One region of the Rhizobium sp. BK060 genome, then DNA from elsewhere that is predicted to be linked to it. Evidence: predicted binding sites of a transcription regulator. Region 1 holds the regulator's gene; each other region holds the start of a gene.
The links. The regulator LexA, encoded in region 1, represses DNA repair genes until DNA is damaged. The targets are predictions, from matches to a motif close to TGTTCNNNNTGTGTTCNG.
Positions count from the first base shown of each region.

Region 2: the regulator LexA is predicted to act here: its motif matches at 3,086-3,103, upstream of FHT71_RS12720 (helicase-related protein).
Region 3: the regulator LexA is predicted to act here: its motif matches at 2,415-2,432, upstream of FHT71_RS14130 (UvrD-helicase domain-containing protein).
Region 4: the regulator LexA is predicted to act here: its motif matches at 1,660-1,677, upstream of FHT71_RS26310 (DNA recombination protein RmuC).

Region 1 covers NZ_JACHYW010000003.1:264,621-269,355, forward strand. The annotation lists gene gltA (citrate synthase) at 1-659, opposite strand, end outside; gene lexA (transcriptional repressor LexA) at 2,074-2,790, opposite strand; gene FHT71_RS05070 (VOC family protein) at 2,990-3,871, shown strand; gene kdsA (3-deoxy-8-phosphooctulonate synthase) at 3,868-4,713, shown strand.
Region 2 covers NZ_JACHYW010000009.1:221,077-225,811, forward strand. The annotation lists gene FHT71_RS12720 (helicase-related protein) at 1-2,926, opposite strand, end outside; gene FHT71_RS12725 (DUF3309 family protein) at 3,442-3,597, shown strand; gene FHT71_RS12730 (YMGG-like glycine zipper-containing protein) at 3,625-3,888, shown strand; partial or broken gene FHT71_RS31220 (group II intron reverse transcriptase/maturase) at 4,548-4,735, shown strand, end outside.
Region 3 covers NZ_JACHYW010000011.1:68,398-73,132, forward strand. The annotation lists gene FHT71_RS14120 (efflux RND transporter permease subunit) at 1-903, opposite strand, end outside; gene FHT71_RS14125 (efflux RND transporter periplasmic adaptor subunit) at 900-2,066, opposite strand; gene FHT71_RS14130 (UvrD-helicase domain-containing protein) at 2,475-4,735, shown strand, end outside.
Region 4 covers NZ_JACHYW010000031.1:72,378-77,112, forward strand. The annotation lists gene FHT71_RS26305 (globin-coupled sensor protein) at 17-1,513, opposite strand; gene FHT71_RS26310 (DNA recombination protein RmuC) at 1,711-2,937, shown strand; gene FHT71_RS26315 (ribokinase) at 2,985-3,884, shown strand; gene FHT71_RS26320 (methyl-accepting chemotaxis protein) at 4,104-4,735, shown strand, end outside.

The sequences.
Region 1 (4,735 bases):
ATGGCGCGGGCCAGAACCGGATTGACCACATATTCCTCGCAGGGAACTGCGAAGCACATGCGCAGGAAGTTCGAGGCGTAGTCGAGATCGTTCTTCGGGTAAACGAAGGGCTGGCCGATGTGATACTTGTAGGCCATGGCAGCGAGCGTCGGCATCTTGGCGATCATCCGCAGGCTTGCGACCATGCGCTGATGCGGATCGGTGATGTCGGTGGAATCATGGTAGAAGGCCGACAACGCGCCGACGCAGCCGCACATGACGGCCATCGGATGCGCGTCGCGGCGGAAGCCCGTGAAGAACCGGCTCATCTGCTCATGCACCATCGTGTGATGCGTGACGCGATAGTCGAAATCCTTCTTCTGGGCAGCGGTCGGCAGTTCTCCGTAGAGAAGCAGGTAGCAGACCTCGAGGAAGTCACCGTGCTCGGCAAGTTGCTCGATCGGATAACCGCGATGAAGCAATACGCCGGCATCACCATCGATATACGTGATTTTCGATTCACAGGATGCGGTCGAGGTGAAACCAGGATCGTACGTGAAGGAAGCCGTGTTCTTGTACAGGGCGCCGATATCGATGACATCAGGGCCAATCGTGCCGCTCTTGATGGCGAGATCGACTGATTTATCACCGATTTTCAGTGTTGCGCTTTGTTCCGTCATTCTGATCCTCCAAACTGGCGGTTGGCGCCATAAAAGCGCCATAGGGTTAAGCGTCGTCGACGATAGCTATATGATCGCGCGCCTAATGCCAAGTTACCGTGGTGCCATTTTGTGCATCGCAGTATCAACTTTTGGGCACTGCTGCGATGTACCCTGCGCATAGCAGAAGCTAATGATAATCCTTGGCTTTTCTGATTTCCGATTTTCCTTCAGATTTCAATCGATTATTGTTGCTTCAAGCCTCGAGAGCTTGCATTGTGGTTGCAAGGGCGGCTGTTTTTGGGCGCAGATGCATGCCGCGGTTGAAGCCATTTGAGGTGAGAAAGGCCGCTCCGGGCGCGGGTGCGCCTGCTCGTGCGGCAGAGCCTTATTTTCTCCGGCCTCAATCTACTCCCAAGCCTCCGCGCCTTCCGCACGCCGTCACTCGTTTCCTGGCCAACGCGGGGTACGACCGCGACTCTCGGCTGCTCATCGTGGTTTCAACGCGCTGTGGCAACGGAGATGGAACATGGGCGCTTTGTCCTGTTTTCTCCGGTCTTCCTCGGGACTGGCGCCGTCCTCTGGTTTGAGTTCGCAAGTGATCCGCCAGCAATCCGCCTGGGAGCATGGATTGTCGCGTCGGCCCTGATTGCGCTGGCGGCAGGCCAAGGCCGCCCGAAATCTTGCGCAGGCAGGGGTATTGGGTGTTCTGGGAATGCTTTTCGCCCAGTTCGAAACGCAGAGCAGGGCGACCGTCATATTGGATTCACCTGTAGCTACGACGATTACGGGCCGCGTCGAGCGTCGGGAAGGCGATGGCCGTGGCCGCTGGCGCGCTACATCATCTCGCTCTCGCTCTCGCAGACGCAGTCGCCCGGGACATTGTCATTGCCGAGGACGGCAGCCTTGTCGCGATTGTCAAAGGGCAAGTCCTTGCACCAAAAATCGACTCCATCCGACTGACTTCATCTTCGATCAATGGCGAAGGGTGCTCCACCGCGATCATTGGACGGCGTCGGCCCTGTTCGGCTGCGGGATAATAAAGGTGAAGCTCAACGTCTCTTCTCGGCAGCGGAACTGCGTAATGCTCGCAATGCGTTGCGTCAGGCTGCGATGGGCGCTACGAATCGCTTCGTATGCCTGAAAGGCGCCTGGTGCACCGCCACGCATGATAGCGGCTACGTCCTGACAATCGTCGAAAACCCTGTGTACTTCGGCGCTGCGTGCGACACCGCCGATATCGTCTGACGGAATGCCGGTCGGGTGCACTGCTATTCACCGGCGAAACCTTGCGCCGCTCGGGCACCGCTGAGATACGGATAGACGACCAGGGCACCCATCGTGACGACCTCGTATACCACGCATGATCGCCCCTGGATGCGGCATCGGGCATACAACTGTCGAAGCGGTACGTTTGACGACGAGCTGCCTGTCGTTAGTGATAACGGCGAATGAGGCCGACCAGCTTGCCCTGAACCTTGACGCGGTCGGGTCCGAAAATGCGCGTTTCATAAGCCGGGTTCGCGGCCTCAAGCGCAATGGAGGCGCCCTTGCGGCGGAAACGCTTGAGGGTCGCTTCCTCGTCATCGACGAGTGCGACGACGATGTCGCCGGCATTTGCCGTGCTGGCGTTGCGGATGATCACTGTGTCGCCGTCGAAGATGCCGGCTTCGATCATCGAGTCGCCCTTCACCTCAAGCGCATAGTGCTCGCCCGGGCCAAGCATGTCGGCCGGAACTGTAATGTCGTGGGTATTGTTCTGGATTGCCGAAATCGGCACGCCGGCAGCAATCCGCCCCATAACCGGTACGGAGGCCGAGCTGTCGTTGTCGGCATGCGCAGCCGGCTTCGGCGGCGCAACCGGCTGCGGCTTGCCGAGGCTGCCTTCGATAACGCTCGGCGAAAAGCCGCGGCGGGGCTGGAGGCTCGGATTATATGCCTCCGGCAGCTTGATGACCTCCAATGCGCGGGCCCGATTAGGCAGTCGGCGAATGAAGCCCCGTTCTTCGAGCGCAGTAATCAGCCGGTGGATGCCTGACTTGGACGCGAGATCCAAGGCGTCCTTCATTTCGTCGAAAGACGGAGGGACACCGGATTCCTTCATCCGCTCGTGAATGAAGAGAAGAAGCTCCTGTTGCTTGCGCGTCAGCATCGAAGTTGAACCCCAGAGTCGTGAAACAAAGCCAGAACAGACACTATATGTTCCATATGTGTTCCGCAAGTGCCTAAATTTTCATAAAACTTGCCTGCAACTTGCTCAGTTTTTGCGTCGCTTTTGAGTGAAAGCGTAGAAGGGGGTTGCATTGTTGCCTTGCCCGGCGCACATCTTCGCAAATTCCGGAGAGTTTGCCATGAGCGAAGCACATCCGCTGGACCACATCGTGCTGCCGGTCTCCAATATCGGACTTGCGCGCGAGCGCTTGGGAAAGCTGGGATTCACCGTCGCACCCGATGCCCGGCATCCTTTTGGAACCGAGAATGCCTGCATATTCTTCGCCGACGAAACATACCTGGAACCCTTAGGCGTCGCCAACGCGGAGCTGCACGAGGCGTCGGCGAAGAAAGGCAATGTCTTCACTGCGCGTGACCGGGCTTTCCGATTTCGATGCGGGGATGATGGTTTCTCGGCGGTGGTCTTTGCGACCACCGATGCTGATCGCGACCATGCCCGGTTCCTTGCCGAAAAGATCAATGGCGGCGAGATGCTGCAGTTCGAGCGGCCGATGAAGATGCCTGACGGCTCTCAGGCCACCGCTGCGTTCAAGCTCGCGTTCGCGGTCGATCTGCGGGCTCCGGATTTTTTCTTTTTCACGTGCCAACGCGTCAATCCGCTGCCGGCCGACCGTAGAGCGCTGCAAAAGCACGCAAATGGCGTGAGTGGGATCGCAGAGATCGTTCTTGGCGCGCCGGACCCAAAAGCATTTGCGCCATTTGTGCGTGCTGCGGCGCACGGCCTCCCGGTGACCAACGAGGCCTTTGGCGCGAGTGTGACAACTCCGAACGCCAGAGTGAGCGTTCTCTCCCCAGATGGATTGGATGCCTACTTCGATATTCCGGCACCGAATGATCGCGGCCTGCGTGGCGTCGCCATTGTCTTCAAGGTCAGTGATCTCGCCGTGACAGAAGCGCATTTGGCTGCTAACGGGATGACTTATACGCGCAAGAATAATCGAATTCTGGTGAAGGCGGCGCCCGGACAGGGCGCGCTCTTCGCCTTCGAGGAGAAACGATGAGCCAGACAAATTCCGAAGTCGTGATCGGCGAAGGCGCCGGCCGCGTCACCTTTTCGAATGCCGGCAAGCTGTCCCTGATTGCCGGGCCTTGCCAGATGGAGAGCCGCGACCATGCCTTCATGGTCGCCGGTGTATTGAAGGAACTCTGCGACAAGCTTGGTCTCGGCCTCGTCTATAAGTCCTCGTTCGACAAGGCGAACCGCACCTCGCTGTCGGCGCAGCGCGGCATAGGTCTTGAACAGGCGCTGGAGGTCTTTTCGGACCTCAAGAAGGAATACGGCTTTCCGGTTCTGACCGACATCCATACCGAGGAGCAGTGCGCCGAGGTGGCGACGGTCGTCGACGTCCTGCAGATCCCGGCCTTCCTGAGCCGTCAAACCGATCTGTTAGTGGCAGCCGCGAAGACCGGCCGAGCCGTTAACGTCAAGAAGGGACAGTTCCTGGCGCCTTGGGACATGAAGAACGTTCTCAACAAGCTGAACTCGACGGGAAACCCGAATATTCTGCTTTGCGAACGCGGCGCCTCGTTCGGCTACAACACACTGGTTTCCGACATGCGTTCGCTGCCAATCATGGCGGCGATGGGTGCTCCAGTCGTTTTCGATGCGACGCATTCGGTGCAGCAGCCGGGCGGGCAGGGCGGTTCGAGCGGCGGCCAGCGCGAATTCGTGGAGACGCTGGCACGGGCAGCCGTTGCGGTTGGCGTCGCCGGTGTCTTCGTAGAAACGCACGAAGATCCTGACAATGCGCCATCCGACGGGCCGAACATGGTCTATTTGAAGGATATGCCGCGGCTGCTCGAAAAGCTGCTGGCCTTCGACGTGATTGCAAAGGCCGCCTGAAACCGGCAGACGGGTGTCGGCC
Region 2 (4,735 bases), on a different contig from region 1:
CGCGATTGTTGTTGCGATCCTTGCGATCGCCACGGTCTTGACGGTCGCCGCGCTGTTCGTGGCGGTCGCCGCGTCCCTGATGTGGCTTGCCGCCATCCTTGCCGTGATGCTGGCGGTTGCCGTCTCGGCCCTCGTCATTTGCACCACCTTGGCGGCGATGATCAGATCCCCGGTCCTGGCCGCGATTGTTGCCACCGCGACGTTCGCCCGGGTTGCGAGCCTGGCGCTGATTGTCCGTGCGGCCACCGAGGCGCCAGAGAAGAACCGGCTTCGGCTCCTCGGCGTCTTCGGGATTTGCCGCGACTGGTTGTTCGGTCACCACTGCTTCAACAGCAGCGGGAGCTTCCGAGGCGGCTTCCTCCGATGCGCTGTCGGCATCGTCGTGATCCGCCTTCTCTGCGCCATCCTCAACCGCAGTCCCGGTCGTCGCCGCTACCGAGGCGTCCTGAGCCGACAGATGGGCTGCTGCCTCCTCCGCCTTGACGGCATCGGAGCGATAGCCGAGCCCCTTCAGGATTTCTTCCATGTCCTCGAGTGTTGCACCAAGGATCGAAAGCATAGCGGTCGTCGTCGTGAAGCGGCGGCCGTCATATGCTCCTTCGGGACGATTTGCCTGGCCCGGCTTCCACTGAAGCAGCGGGCGGATGATATCCGCCAGGCGCTCAAGGATATCGATGCGAACCGCGCGTTTACCGAGGAATCGGAAGCCGGCCAGCTTGTAGAAGGTGCGCTCGAAACCCGGATCGGTGACGACCGAGGTGCGGCCGGCAGCCAGCACCGGAATGAGATCGCCATAACCGGGCTTGTCGAGACCGTCATTCTTCAACGCCCAAAGGAGTGTGATGAGCTCTGCAGGGGCGGGCTTCAGAAGGGCGGGGACGAAGATGTGGTAGGCACCGAAGCGGACACCGTAGCGGCGCATCGAAGCGCGGGCATCCTGATCCAGCGACTTTACTTCTTCGGTCACGTCGCGCCGGAACAGCACGCCGAGGTTCTCGACGAGCTGAAATGCTAGGCCCTTTGCCAGGCCCTGCAGATCCTCTGCGCGGGACAGATCGTCAAGCGGCTTCAGAACCGTGCTGATATGATGATTTACGAAGCGCTCGATACGGGCGGTCACGTGGTCACGTGCATTGCCGGTCAACTGCTCGTCGGCGAGAATAATGACGCGCGGGCGCATGACATGATCACTGCCTGCCAGTCGTGCCACCGGGTCGCCCAACCAGCGGATCGAACCGTCGGAGCTGATCGCGAGATCGCTATTGCCGGCCGCGTGGAGGCGAGCCGCACGCGCCTCGAATTCCAGAGCAAGCGCCTTCTGCGAAGCAGACTGAACAGCCTTGGCGTCCGGTCCCTCCGCTCCCGAAATGGGCGTGAACCGGAATCCCGACAACTGCCCCACATGATGTCCTTCAACAAAGACATCGCCATTTACACTGATTTCAGCTTCCAGCATCGCATTCTCTCTCAGGCGCTTCATGAGCACAGATGTCCTGCGATCAACAAAGCGTTTCGTCAACCTTTCATGTAACGCATCGGACAATCGATCTTCGATTTCCCGCGTCTTTTCCTGCCAGTGTGTCGGATCGGCAAGCCAATTGGGCCGATTCGATACATAGGTCCAAGTCCTTATCTGCGCGATTCGCGCCGAAAGCGTGTCAATCTCACCGTCCGTTCGATCCGCGCGATGTACCTGCTCGGCAAGGAAGTCCTCATTTACCGTGCCATAGCGGACGAGATCGGAAAAGAGGGTGGAGATGAGATCGGCGTGTTGGGCCGGCGCGATGCGCCGGTAGTCCGGAAGCGCGCAGGCTTCCCACAACTTCTCGACGCTCGCCGGATTGTTCGCAAGGTCGATGATCTCAGGGTAGCGCGACAGGTGTTCCAGCGCTTGTTGATCAACGGCAGGCAGAGCGCGTGTCAGGCCGGAAACGGTGGGGCCGGTCTCAAGGCTCGCGCGCAGCGCGTGAATGGAGGCGAAGTCGAGGTTCTTTGAGCGCCATTGCAGCACTTTTACATTGTCGAATTCGTGACCTTCGATGCGTTCGACCAATTCCTCATCGAAGGGATCGACTTGGCCGGTGACGCCAAATGTCCCATCGCGAACGTGTCGACCGGCGCGGCCGGCAATCTGCCCGAGTTCGGCAGGATTGAGATTACGGAACTGGTAGCCGTCGAATTTGCGATCCTGCGCGAAGGCGACATGATCGACATCGAGATTGAGACCCATGCCGATCGCATCCGTCGCGACCAGATACTCCACGTCTCCGGCTTGGTAGAGCGCCACCTGCGCATTGCGGGTACGTGGACTAAGGGCTCCAAGGACGACGGCTGCCCCGCCTCGCTGCCTCCGGATCAACTCGGCGATCGCATAGACTTCATCCGCCGAGAAGGCGACGATCGCCGAACGTTGAGGAAGGCGTGTGATCTTCTTTTGTCCGGCGTAGAACAGCTGGGAAAGTCGCGGTCGCTCGACAACGATAATGCCCGGAAGAAGCTGCTGTAAAATTGGACGCATAGTGCCGGCGCCGAGCAGCAGTGTCTCGTCGCGACCGCGCAGATGCAGGATACGGTCCGTAAAGATATGACCACGTTCCAGATCGCCCGCGAGCTGCACTTCGTCGATTGCGACAAAGGCGGCTTTGGTCTCGCGCGGCATCGCCTCAACAGTGCAGACCGAAAAGCGGGCGCTGGGAGGCGATATCTTCTCCTCGCCCGTTACCAGCGCAACATTCTGGATCCCGACCTTTTCGGCGACGCGTGTATAGACCTCGCGTGCCAGCAGCCGCAACGGTAGTCCGATCACGCCAGTGCCGTGCGCAACCATGCGCTCGATGGCATAATGCGTCTTGCCGGTATTGGTTGGCCCGAGCACCGCGGTTACTCCGCGCCCGCTCAGTATCATCGGCTGCGATGTCAGTGTCATGGTCCTGCAAGTGAGGCGAGGGTGCCCCAGGTCAAGTCAGCTCCTCTCCGAGAGCAGACAACACATGGACAGCCGTTGTCTCAAACGCAAGGGCTGATTTGAATTTACTCTGCGGTTTTCTGTTGCGCGAAAAGCTTGCAGATTGCTCGTTTTGCGATTCGGAACAGCTTGAGAACGAATCGGAGACGAATCGCTGACTCCGGATGATTCAGTGTTTGTTCACGGCTAAGTATTGATTTTGAATCACTTTTTCCCACAAGATGCTGAATCTTGAAATTCGCGCCATACGTGTGGCCGGAGTTGCATCTAGGCTGTCAACGGCCTTTCGCCGAAAATCGACAATCGATCCAGCCCGCCCCGACACCCCATGATGCTAACGTTCCTGAGAGGAACCGGAAAATGCGGCTCGATCTGGTTTTTTTCATCAAAGCGGAACAGTTGATGCATAGGGAACAAAAAACGGTGGTGTGTGTTTCTCGTCCATTCCAAGTGTAACGACGTTGAGGACTTGAACCATGCTTGGCACGATACTTCTGATTATCCTTATTCTGCTTTTGATCGGCGCCTTACCGAATTGGGGCTATAGCCGGGGATGGGGCTATGGACCTTCGGGCGGTTTAGGGCTAGTTCTCGTGATTATTATTATTCTTGTGCTGCTTGGTCGCATCTAAGCGACGGAAAAAACTGGGAGATATCTCATGATGAAAAAGATTGTGCTCATTGGCGCTCTCGTTGGTGCGCTTGCCTCCTGCACGGCGACTGAACAGGGTACCGCGATCGGTGCCGGTACAGGCGCCATTATCGGTGGTGCTGTCAGCAACAGCTGGGGCGGCGCTGCCGTGGGCGCAGTTGCCGGTGGTCTTGCTGGCGCATTGATCGGCCACTCCGTTGAGCGGCGTGGCTACTGCGTCTACAGGGATCGGTACGGCCGCCGCTACGAAGCACGTTGCCCACGTTACTAAGGCCCGGGCCAGCGCCTAGCAGGCTTATCATCTTGAGATCGAAAGCGCCGGCTGAATCGGCGCTTTTTTGTTGTGCGCCCAGCATGGGCGCATTCTTGTGGGTGGAAGTCCCACCGTAAGCTGGTCATGGCGAGCGAAGAGAAGCGCAACTGCGGAAGGGCGACCGACCGTGGGGAGGAAGCGTGGATCGCAACTGCGGGTCGATGAACAAGAACCGGATATGAGGCGATGCCGACCAGGGCGAGCGGGCAACATACCGCGAAGCTCTTGTGACCAAGGGTCGGTGGCGTAAATCCGGCGGTCGTGCAGTGAAGGAGTGTGTTCTTACCTGTTGGGAGATCTCGTTTTGCGCCTGAAAGGGCGACGGTGTCGAGCCGGAGCGAGAAGTCAGCAGAGGTCGTAGTAGGGAGCAGGTAGGTGCGAACGAAGGGCTGAACGAGAGAGAGTGAAGTTCCTCTAAGGATGAGCAAGGTCATGCGTCAGATGCCGGGAATGTCCGGGAGATCGGAGGGGCAAGCGGGTGAAGCCCGCCCAGGCTCCGATCTTGACGAAGCCGCGCTCCCGCCGCGGATCGGGAACGACACAGGTGCTGGGCTGCTTGAGGCGGCCCTGCGGCGAGAGAACCTTCTGCAGGCGTGGAAGCAGGTGCGCGCCAACAAGTGCGCGCCAACAAAGGCGCTGCGGGCGCGGACGGACTGGATATCGACCAGACGGCCGCGATGCTACGCCAGTGCTGGCCTGCCATCCGCGACAGGCTGCGGGAGGGGACGTATCGGCCACAGCCGGTGCGTCGCGTGATGATCCCGAAGCCGGGGGGCGGCGAGCGCGAGCTTGGCATCCCCACGGT
Region 3 (4,735 bases), on a different contig from region 1:
ATTCGACTGCGCCTGGCGGATAATGCCGAGGCCGATGCCGGGAACGCCGTTGGAGCGCAGGGCAGTCTGTCCGTCGCGCGGCCCAAGCGTGACGTTCGCCACATCGCCGAGTCGCACGTGGCTCTGCAGGACAACGTTGGAAAACTCTTCCGGCGTCTGCAGGCTTGCCATCGCACGCACGACGATCGTCTGCGTCGGGCTCTTCAACGATCCGGCCGGCATATCGAGGGCAGCGCTCGACAGCGCCTTCGTCAAATCACCAACCGTCAGCCCGCGACTGGCGAGTTCGCTCTGGTTGACGTCGACGCGGAAGACCTTCTCCTGGTCGCCATATGTCTCGACATCGGCAACGCCGTCGACGGAGGCGAGACGATCGATAACCTGGTTTTCGACGAGAAGGGTCAGGTCGTCCATGTTGAGCTTGGACGAGGTCACGGCAAGACGCATGATCGGCTGTGAATCGGAGTCGGCCTTGACGATCTGCGGCGCGTCCGCCTCCTCCGGTAGACGATCGGCGATACGGCCGATGGCATCACGCACGTCGTTCGCCGCAACGGCAAGGTCAACCGAGTCGGAAAATTCGAGCGTCACACGGCTCTGGCCGAACTGCGAGCTCGATGAAATCGACTTCAGGCCGCTGACGCGTGCCGCCGCCCCCTCGATGACCTTCGTCAATTCCTGATCGACCGTCTGTGGCGAAGCGCCGTCAAAGGTCGTGCGAACGGTGACGATAGGCCGGTCGACATCTGGCAGTTCGCGCACTTCGATCCCGGCATAGGCCGCGAGGCCGGCAACGATCATGAGTGTGTTGAATACCAGCGCAAGGATCGGGCGCCGGACAAACAGCGCGGTAAATGTCTGCTTGCCGGAAGCCGGCTTCTCCTGCATCTCGATCACGTTCATTGCGTGGCAGGCTCCGAGCTCGACGCGACTTCGCTTGCGACGCGCACTGCTCCGCCCTCAAGGACGCGCTGCAGCCCCTCGGTAACAATGGCGTCGCCGTCCTTCAGGTCGGCTTTGACAAGGATAAAGTCGGGATTGCGCTGCACGATGCTGACGCGAACCTTTTGGGACTTGCCGTCGACAACATGCCAGACGAAAGAGCCTTGGGAGTCCCACTGTACCGAAACGGGGTCCACCGCCGGATACTGATCACCCGCGAATTTCATACCGACATTGAAAGACATGCCGGCCCGCAATTCGTCGGACGCGTTGTCGATCCGCGCCCGCACGCGCAGTGTCCGGCTGGCGGCGTCGATGCGGTTGTCGATCGCCTCCACCACTCCCGAGAAAGCTCGCCCGGGCAGCGCAACAGAGGTCGCCTCCACCGGGTGACCTACGGTGATCGTGTTGGCAAAGCGCTCCGGTACCCAGTAGTCGACGAGAATCTCCGTCCGGTCGTCGAGCGTGGCGATCGGCGTTGTCGTCGAGACGTTATCACCGACATTGACAGCGATGATACCGACGATGCCATCGATGGGCGCGACGATGTTGCGGCGCTCGAGATTGAGCTCGGCGGCCTGCAGCTGCAGGCGTGCGCCCTGCTCAGCGATCTCTGCGTCGAAGACGTCCATGCGCGACACGCTGGACTTGATGTTGTGGTAGAGGCTGGATTTCTCGATGGCGCTCTTCAGCGCCACATCAGCCTGACCGCGAGCAATGACCTGCTCTTCGCTGTCGAGCTTCGCGAGAACCTGCCCCTTGGTGATCCTGTCACCCGACTTGATGAGGATGTCGCGGATCGTACCGCTCGCCTGCGGCATCACCACGACGGAGCGGATCGCATCCCCCGTGCCGATGGCGCTCAACCGATCATTGACGACGCCACGAACAACGGCTTGCGTGGCGACCAGAACGGGCGCATTGGCTCCGCCACCGCGGCGCCTTGATTGTCCCTCTGCGCTGACCACAGGCTGCGGTGCAGCTTCGCCGGGCGCCAACTTGGAAACCTCAGAAAAGCCGGCTTTGCGTAGCGTCTCGCCGGCCCCCGGCACAAAGTAAACCCATCCAGCAAAGCCGGCAGCAATCACGACAAGGCAAACTATAAACTGCTTCCAAAATGCCATTCACGTCTCCAGAGGGACTCGAGGCTCGTCCAGGGTCTATCGAAAGAGGCGTTCGCAGGACAAATTGCCGCGCGTCTGCGACAATATTGTCTCTTTGCTGATCACCGGCAAGCGAATTGGTCCGCATTACTGAATTGTAATATCAAGACTGAGTTACTGGTAAAACGTTCGCCACTCGTTTCCCGCACGCGTCGCAGCGTTACTTCGCCGAGGACAAATAACGGTTTTGTTTTCTGACGTTTATGCGAGATGCCGTACCGTCTTGGATAAAACTTGCAGCACATCCGGCAATTCGTCGCCGTTGCGGCCCTCCCAGGCCGGATACAAGCTGAGGACAGCCGCCCGGACAGGAATGAAAGCAGAACATCTTTTCTGGTCTTTCCATCCCGAATCACTACATTACGCGCCATGAGCAATAGTTTCGACGATATCCCCTTCTTCGACGAAGAGCCGGATGAGCCGCCGCGCAAGCAGCCGGCCCCTGCCGCTCCGGCCGGCGGAGGGCTCGCCGCCCGCGCCATGGCCGCTCGCGATGGCGGCAAGCGCCCCGATTACCTTTCCGGCCTGAATCTGGAGCAGACCGAAGCCGTCGAAACACTCGAAGGTCCCGTTCTCGTGCTCGCGGGCGCTGGCACCGGCAAGACGCGCGTTCTGACGACGCGCATTGCCCACATCCTCAACACCGGCCGTGCATTCCCTTCACAGATCCTTGCCGTCACCTTCACCAACAAGGCTGCCCGCGAGATGAAGGAGCGTATTGCCGTGCTCGTCGGCGGCGCCGTCGAGGGCATGCCATGGCTCGGCACCTTCCACTCGATCGGCGTCAAGCTTCTACGCCGCCATGCCGAACTCGTCGGCCTGCGCTCCGATTTCACAATTCTCGATACCGACGACGTCGTTCGCCTGATCAAGCAACTCATCCAGGCGGAAGGCCTCGACGACAAGCGCTGGCCCGCCAAACAGTTTGCCGGCATGATCGACACCTGGAAGAACAAGGGCCTTGGCCCGAGCGACATCCCCGAGGGCGACGCGCGCGCCTTCGCCAATGGCAAGGGCCGCGAACTCTACATCGCCTACCAGCAAAGGCTTTCGACGCTGAACGCCTGCGATTTCGGCGACCTCCTGATGCACCCGATCGCGATCTTCCGTAAGAACCCTGATCTTCTCAAGGAGTATCACGGCCGCTTCCGCTACATCCTCGTCGACGAGTATCAGGACACCAACACCGCCCAGTACATGTGGCTGCGGCTGCTTGCGCAGCGCCCCAGGGGCGAACCGCAGAACGTTTGCTGCGTCGGCGACGACGACCAGTCGATCTACGGCTGGCGCGGCGCCGAGGTCGACAACATCCTGCGCTTCGAGAAGGATTTTCCGGGCGCCAAGGTCATCAAGCTGGAACGCAACTACCGCTCGACGGCACATATCCTTGGTGCGGCTGGCCATCTGATCGCTCACAACGAAGGTCGCCTCAGCAAGACACTCTTCACCGACCGGAGCGATCCCGAGGACATCAAAGTCCAGGTGCACGCCTCCTGGGATTCCGAAGTGGAAGCCAGGGAAATCGGTGAGGAAATCGAGCAGCTTCAGCGCGGCGATGCCAATGGCAAGCGGCATCTGCTGAACGACATGGCAATCCTCGTGCGCGCCTCCTTCCAGATGCGCGAATTCGAAGACCGTTTCGTGACGCTAGGCTTGAACTACCGCGTCATCGGCGGTCCGCGCTTCTACGAGCGCCTCGAAATCCGCGATGCCATGGCCTATTTCCGCCTCGTCGCACAGCCTGCCGACGACCTCGCCTTCGAGCGCATCATCAACACCCCGAAGCGCGGCCTCGGCGATACGACGGTACGCGCCCTTCACGATTACGCTCGCGCCCGCGATATCCCGATGCTGGCGGCAGCCGCCGACATGATCGAAACCGACGAGCTGAAGCCGAAGGCGCGCAAAGCCCTCTTCGACGTCGTTCAGTCGTTCCGCCGCTGGCAGGAAATGCTGGAGAACACGCCCCATACCGAGCTTGCCGAGCAGATCCTCGAAGAGTCGGGCTACACCGACATGTGGAAAAACGACAAGTCGGCAGACGCGCCAACCCGTCTTGAAAACCTGAAGGAACTCATCCGCTCGATGGAAAGCTTCGAGTCGATGCGCGGTTTTCTCGAGCACGTCTCGCTGGTGATGGACGCCGAGCAGAATGAAAATCTCGACGCCGTCTCGATCATGACCCTGCATTCGGCCAAGGGCTTGGAGTTCGACACCGTCTTTCTGCCGGGCTGGGAAGAAGGCCTGTTCCCGCACCAGCGTTCGCTCGATGAAAGCGGCCGCGCCGGTCTCGAAGAGGAACGCCGCCTCGCCTATGTCGGCATCACCCGCGCAAAGCGGCGCTGCCACATCTGGTTCGTCTCGAACCGACGCATCCACGGTCTGTGGCAATCGACGATCCCGTCGCGGTTCCTCGATGAACTGCCGGAAACGCATGTCGAAGTGGCGGAAGCCGAGCAGAGCTATGGCGGCTATGGCAGGGGCAGCTACGGTCAGTCCCGCTTCGACAAGGCCGATCCCTTCGCCAACGCCTATTCGACGCCGGGCTGGAAGCGTGCCCAGCAGAACAAGACGGACGCCACCCGCGACAACTGGGGCACCCGCTCCGGCCATGCCGTGGAGCGCATCGG
Region 4 (4,735 bases), on a different contig from region 1:
TTTAGCCGCATTCCCGTCAGGCGGCGCGGCGCGGAGCGGCTATCGAACGATGTCCGACGCCCGTGCGGAAGCGCTGCAGCAGCGCCACCAGATTATCGACCTCGCCGCGAAGGCGCCGTGTCTCGGCTGAGGTATTCTCGACCATACCCGAGTTCTGCTGCGTGATCGTGTCCATGTTGCGAATGGCGACGCTGACCTCGTTGACACCGGTAGCCTGATCGCGTGCCGCGGCGGCGATATCGGCAACGAAGCGGTTGATGATATCGATGCGGTTGATCATGTCGTTCAGTGCCTCGCCGGTGCTGCTGACGATGTCGACCCCTTCGTTCACCTGTGACGAGCTTTCCGAAATCAGGTTCTTGATCTCCTTGGCCGCATCGGCGGTGCGTTGCGCGAGTTGGCGGACTTCTTGAGCCACAACGGCAAAACCTTTGCCTGCGTCGCCGGCACGCGCAGCTTCAACGCCGGCGTTCAGCGCCAGCAGGTTCGTCTGGAAGGCAATCTCATCGATCACACCGATGATCTTTGCGATCTCGGTCGATGACTTTTCGATGCCGGCCATCGCGGAAACGGCGCTGGTGACGAGTTCGCCCGAACTCTTGGCCTTCTGTTGTGTCTCGCGAACAGCACCGGATGCCTTTTCGGCGTTTGCGGCCGTCTGGCCGACGCTGACCGAGAGTTGCTGCAGTGCCGCCGAGCTTTCCTCGACGCCGGCGGCTTGCTGCGCCGTGCGCAATGCAAGATCATCCGAGGCCTTGGCAATCACGTCCGTGCCCCGCAGGATTTCACCCGAAGTTGCCCGTACCGACGCGAAGGACGTACGAAGAGCAGCGACCGCGCGATTGTAATCGTCGGCCATGCCCTTGAAATTGCCGGGGAGGTCGGGCGGTAGCGTCGCCTCGAGATCGCCGTTCGAAAGCGCTTCCAGGCTGCGGCGAAGATGATCGAGGGCGATTGCCTGATCCTGCTCGGCTTTCGCCCGCTCTTCGTCCAGCTTGCGGCGCTTCTCTTCAAGTGCTTCGAGGTAGACCGAGATCGAGTAATCCATATCGAGCATCGCGGCCTTGATAACGGCGGCGAGCTTCTCGGCCAGCACCTTGCCCTGCTGCCTGGCGAACATCGAGGGCCACTGCTTGGCCATGAGGCCCTTCACGAGTTCGCTCATCAGCAAGGCATAGCCACCGATGTACCAGCGCGGTTCGAGGCCGATGCGGGCATGCGTCTTGCCAACCGCAACCACGCCTTTCACATAGGCCTCGTCGAAGTTGCCGCCGGCCAGATTGGCCCAGTGATCTTCCTGGCGCTTCTTGGCGTGCCCCATATGCGCCTTGTCGGCAAAGAAGCCCGCGACCTCGGATGTCTTCGCCAGCTTCGCGTAGAACTTGTCGAGGGCGCCGCCGAGCAGCTCCGCGATCGCCGGGCGCATCTCGCGAAGCGCCGTGCGGGCTCCATCATCCAACTCGATGAAATCGAGGCGTTGCTTGAGCGCGCTGTCGGACTGCTGGCTGGTCATGATGTCTCTGCTTTGCGATTGATGCTGAAAGGAAAATTGAGCAGAGCTTTTGCTCAATATGGTTGAGCAATGGTTAAATGCGCTTCCGATTCGTCAGCTGCCGTTTGCTCTCTGATGTCATCTAGTTTGCCGGAAAGCTTGTGGGTTGTTCACGTTTTGATCTGGATATCTCATTTGAGTTTGCTATTGTTGCCAGCATGAACACCAGCTCTGAGTCGTTTCTCCTCGCCCTGTCGCAGATAAGCCCCGCCATGCTGGCCCTTGCCGGAGGCGCAATCGCCGCGCTGATCCTGCTTCTGGCCGTCCTCCTTGTCCGCAGCGGACAGGTGCGGCGCGAGCAGGCCGAGGTCGCGAACCTTCGTGCCGCCGAGACGGACGCCCGCATGGCCGAGCTTCTGAAGATCCAGGCCGAGATCCATGGGCGCATGTCGACGATGGCCGAAGTGTTCGGCTCGAGGCAGTCCGAACTCAACCAGGCGATCAACCAGCGCCTGGACGGAATGTCGCAGCGCGTCAGCACGACGATCAGTGAACAGACCAAATCGACGCACGAGAACCTGCAAAGGCTGCAGGAGCGTCTTGCCGTCATCGATGCCGCCCAGAGCAATATCCAGACGCTGGCGAAGGACGTCGTCGGTCTGCAGGCGATCCTCTCCAACAAGCAGACGCGCGGCGCTTTCGGCCAATCACGCATGGAGACGATTGTCGCCGATGGCCTGCCGATGGGCGCCTATGCATTCCAGCAAACGCTGTCCAACGGCTCGCGTCCCGACTGCACGATCCGCATGCCGAACGGCGCGCCGCCGCTGGTGATCGACGCGAAATTCCCGCTCGAAGCCTGGAACGCGATCCGAGACGCGGGCGGACCGGATGGAGCCAAGGTTGCGTCGCAGCAGTTCCGCCGCGACATGGAGACGCATATCCGCGACATCTCGGAGAAATACCTGATCCAGGGGGAGACGCAGGACACAGCCTTCATGTTCGTGCCGTCGGAATCGATCTTTGCCGAGATCCATGAGAATTTCGAAGCGATCGTGCAGAAGGCACACCGGTCGCGCATCGTCATCGTGTCACCTTCGCTGCTGATGCTCTCCATCCAGGTCATTCAGGCCGTGCTGAAGGATCAGCGAATGCGGGCCCAGGCGCATGTCATTCAGGGCGAGGTCGCGAGCTTGATGGACGATCTCGGCCGCCTCGACGAGCGCGTGCGCAAGCTGCAGAGCCATTTTTCCATGACCCAGAGGGATGTCGACCAGATCCTTACCTCCACCGATAAGCTCACCAAGCGCGGCGCGAAGATCGAGGCTCTGGAATTCGAGGGCGGCGACAGCGGCAAGGCCACGGCACGAGATAATGACCCGGCGCCGAAATCCGTCGACAGCCGCAGCGGGCTTCTCAAGCTCAGGGTGGTTGACGACGAGTAAGGCCTTCGGGCAGTGTCGCGCCTAAGAAAAGCATCGGACGGGACACCATGATCACAGTTTTCGGCTCCATCAATATGGACCTCATCGCCACCACGGCGCGCTTGCCGAAGCCCGGCGAAACGGTCGCTGGCAATGGCTTCTCGACGGCGGCAGGCGGCAAGGGCGCCAACCAGGCGCTTGCCGCGCGACGCGCCGGGCGCACCGTTCACATGGCAGGCGCCGTCGGTCGGGATGGCTTCGCAGAGCCGGCGCTCGTATTGCTGAAGGAGGCCGGCACGGGGCTTGAAACCGTCAAGCAGGTCGACGAGCCGACCGGAACCGCGCTGATCCTGGTCGGTGGCGACGGCGAAAACATGATTGCTGTTGTGCCCGGTGCGAACGGCACGATGACGCCGGGCGATGCCGATGCAGCGATCGATGCCATGAACAAAGGCGACATCCTGATGCTTCAGCTCGAAGTGCCGGTTCCGGCCGTCGAGCGGGCGCTGGCCGATGCCCGCGCCAAAGGCGTGACGACCGTGCTCAACCTTGCCCCACTGATCGACGATGCGCCGCGCCTCGGCCGCCTTTCCGATATTGTGATTGCTAACGAAACAGAGTTCGAGCGCCTCGCCGGCCAGGAAAACATGGGGGCAGATGATCGCGAAGCCGCACTGAAACGGCTGAATGCGGAAACTGGGCAGACCTTGATCGTAACGCTCGGCGCAGACGGCGTGATCGCGATCCGCAATGGTGTCATTTCCCGTGCCAAGGGGTTGAAGATCGAGCCCGTCGATACGGTCGGCGCCGGTGACACCTTCTGCGGCTACTTCGCGGCGAGCCTGGACGAAGGGCTGGATTTCGAGGCCTCCCTGCGGCGTGCGGCCGTCGCCGGCTCGCTCGCTTGCCTGAAGCAGGGCGCCCAGCCATCGATCCCCTCGAACGCCGAAGTCGCAAACGAGCTATAGGGCAATTCGTCCCGCGACATAGCGTAGCGGCTTGCCTCAGGTTCCATCGATTTTCGTTGGATTTCATTCAAATTTAAGAGGTTTCCGACGATGTTCCAGCATCACCGGATCTCTCCCAGGGACCGGCTTCTGTAACCGCTGCTCCATGAGGGGGCGACGCCCTTCTCCCTGTGCCGATGAATGCCCTCGTCCGGCACATCCTTGCTCCCCGAGGAATCCATGTTCGTCTTTCGCATGAAATCGCTTGCAGCCAAGCTTATCCTCATTACCGGCATTGCCATCGCCCTCGTCCTCCTCGTTTCCAACTTCTTTCTCATCGGTGAGACGCGCAACCGCGTCCAGACACTCACCATGGACCAGGCCAATCTGGAAGCGAAGTCGATCGCCAACGAGGTCGCCTCTTCCGTCGGTGAACTGGCAGGGGCGGCACGCTCCATGGCTGGCGCGATCGGCCGCGGTCAGGAGGGCAAATATCTCGACCGCAAGGCGGTTCTCGACATGCTGAAGGCAAACGTCGAGCGTAACCAGTTCGCCTTCGGTAGCTGGTTCGCCGAAGAGCCGAACGCCTTCGACGGACAGTCGGCCAGCATGGCTGGCAAAATCGACTTCGGTGCCGCGAAGGATGGTACTTTCAACCCGTACTGGACGAAGAGCAAGGATGGCGGCTTCACCTTCTCCACGTTCGAGTCCGACTACAAGGCTGCCTGGTACGCGCTCGCCGCGCAGAGCATGAAGGGAGCGCTCACGCCGCCCTATGCTGAGACGACGACCGGCGAGAATACGGCGATGACCTCGATCGCCTATCCGGTCGTGTCCGGCGGCAAGCTGATCGGCGTCGGCGGCGTCGATAT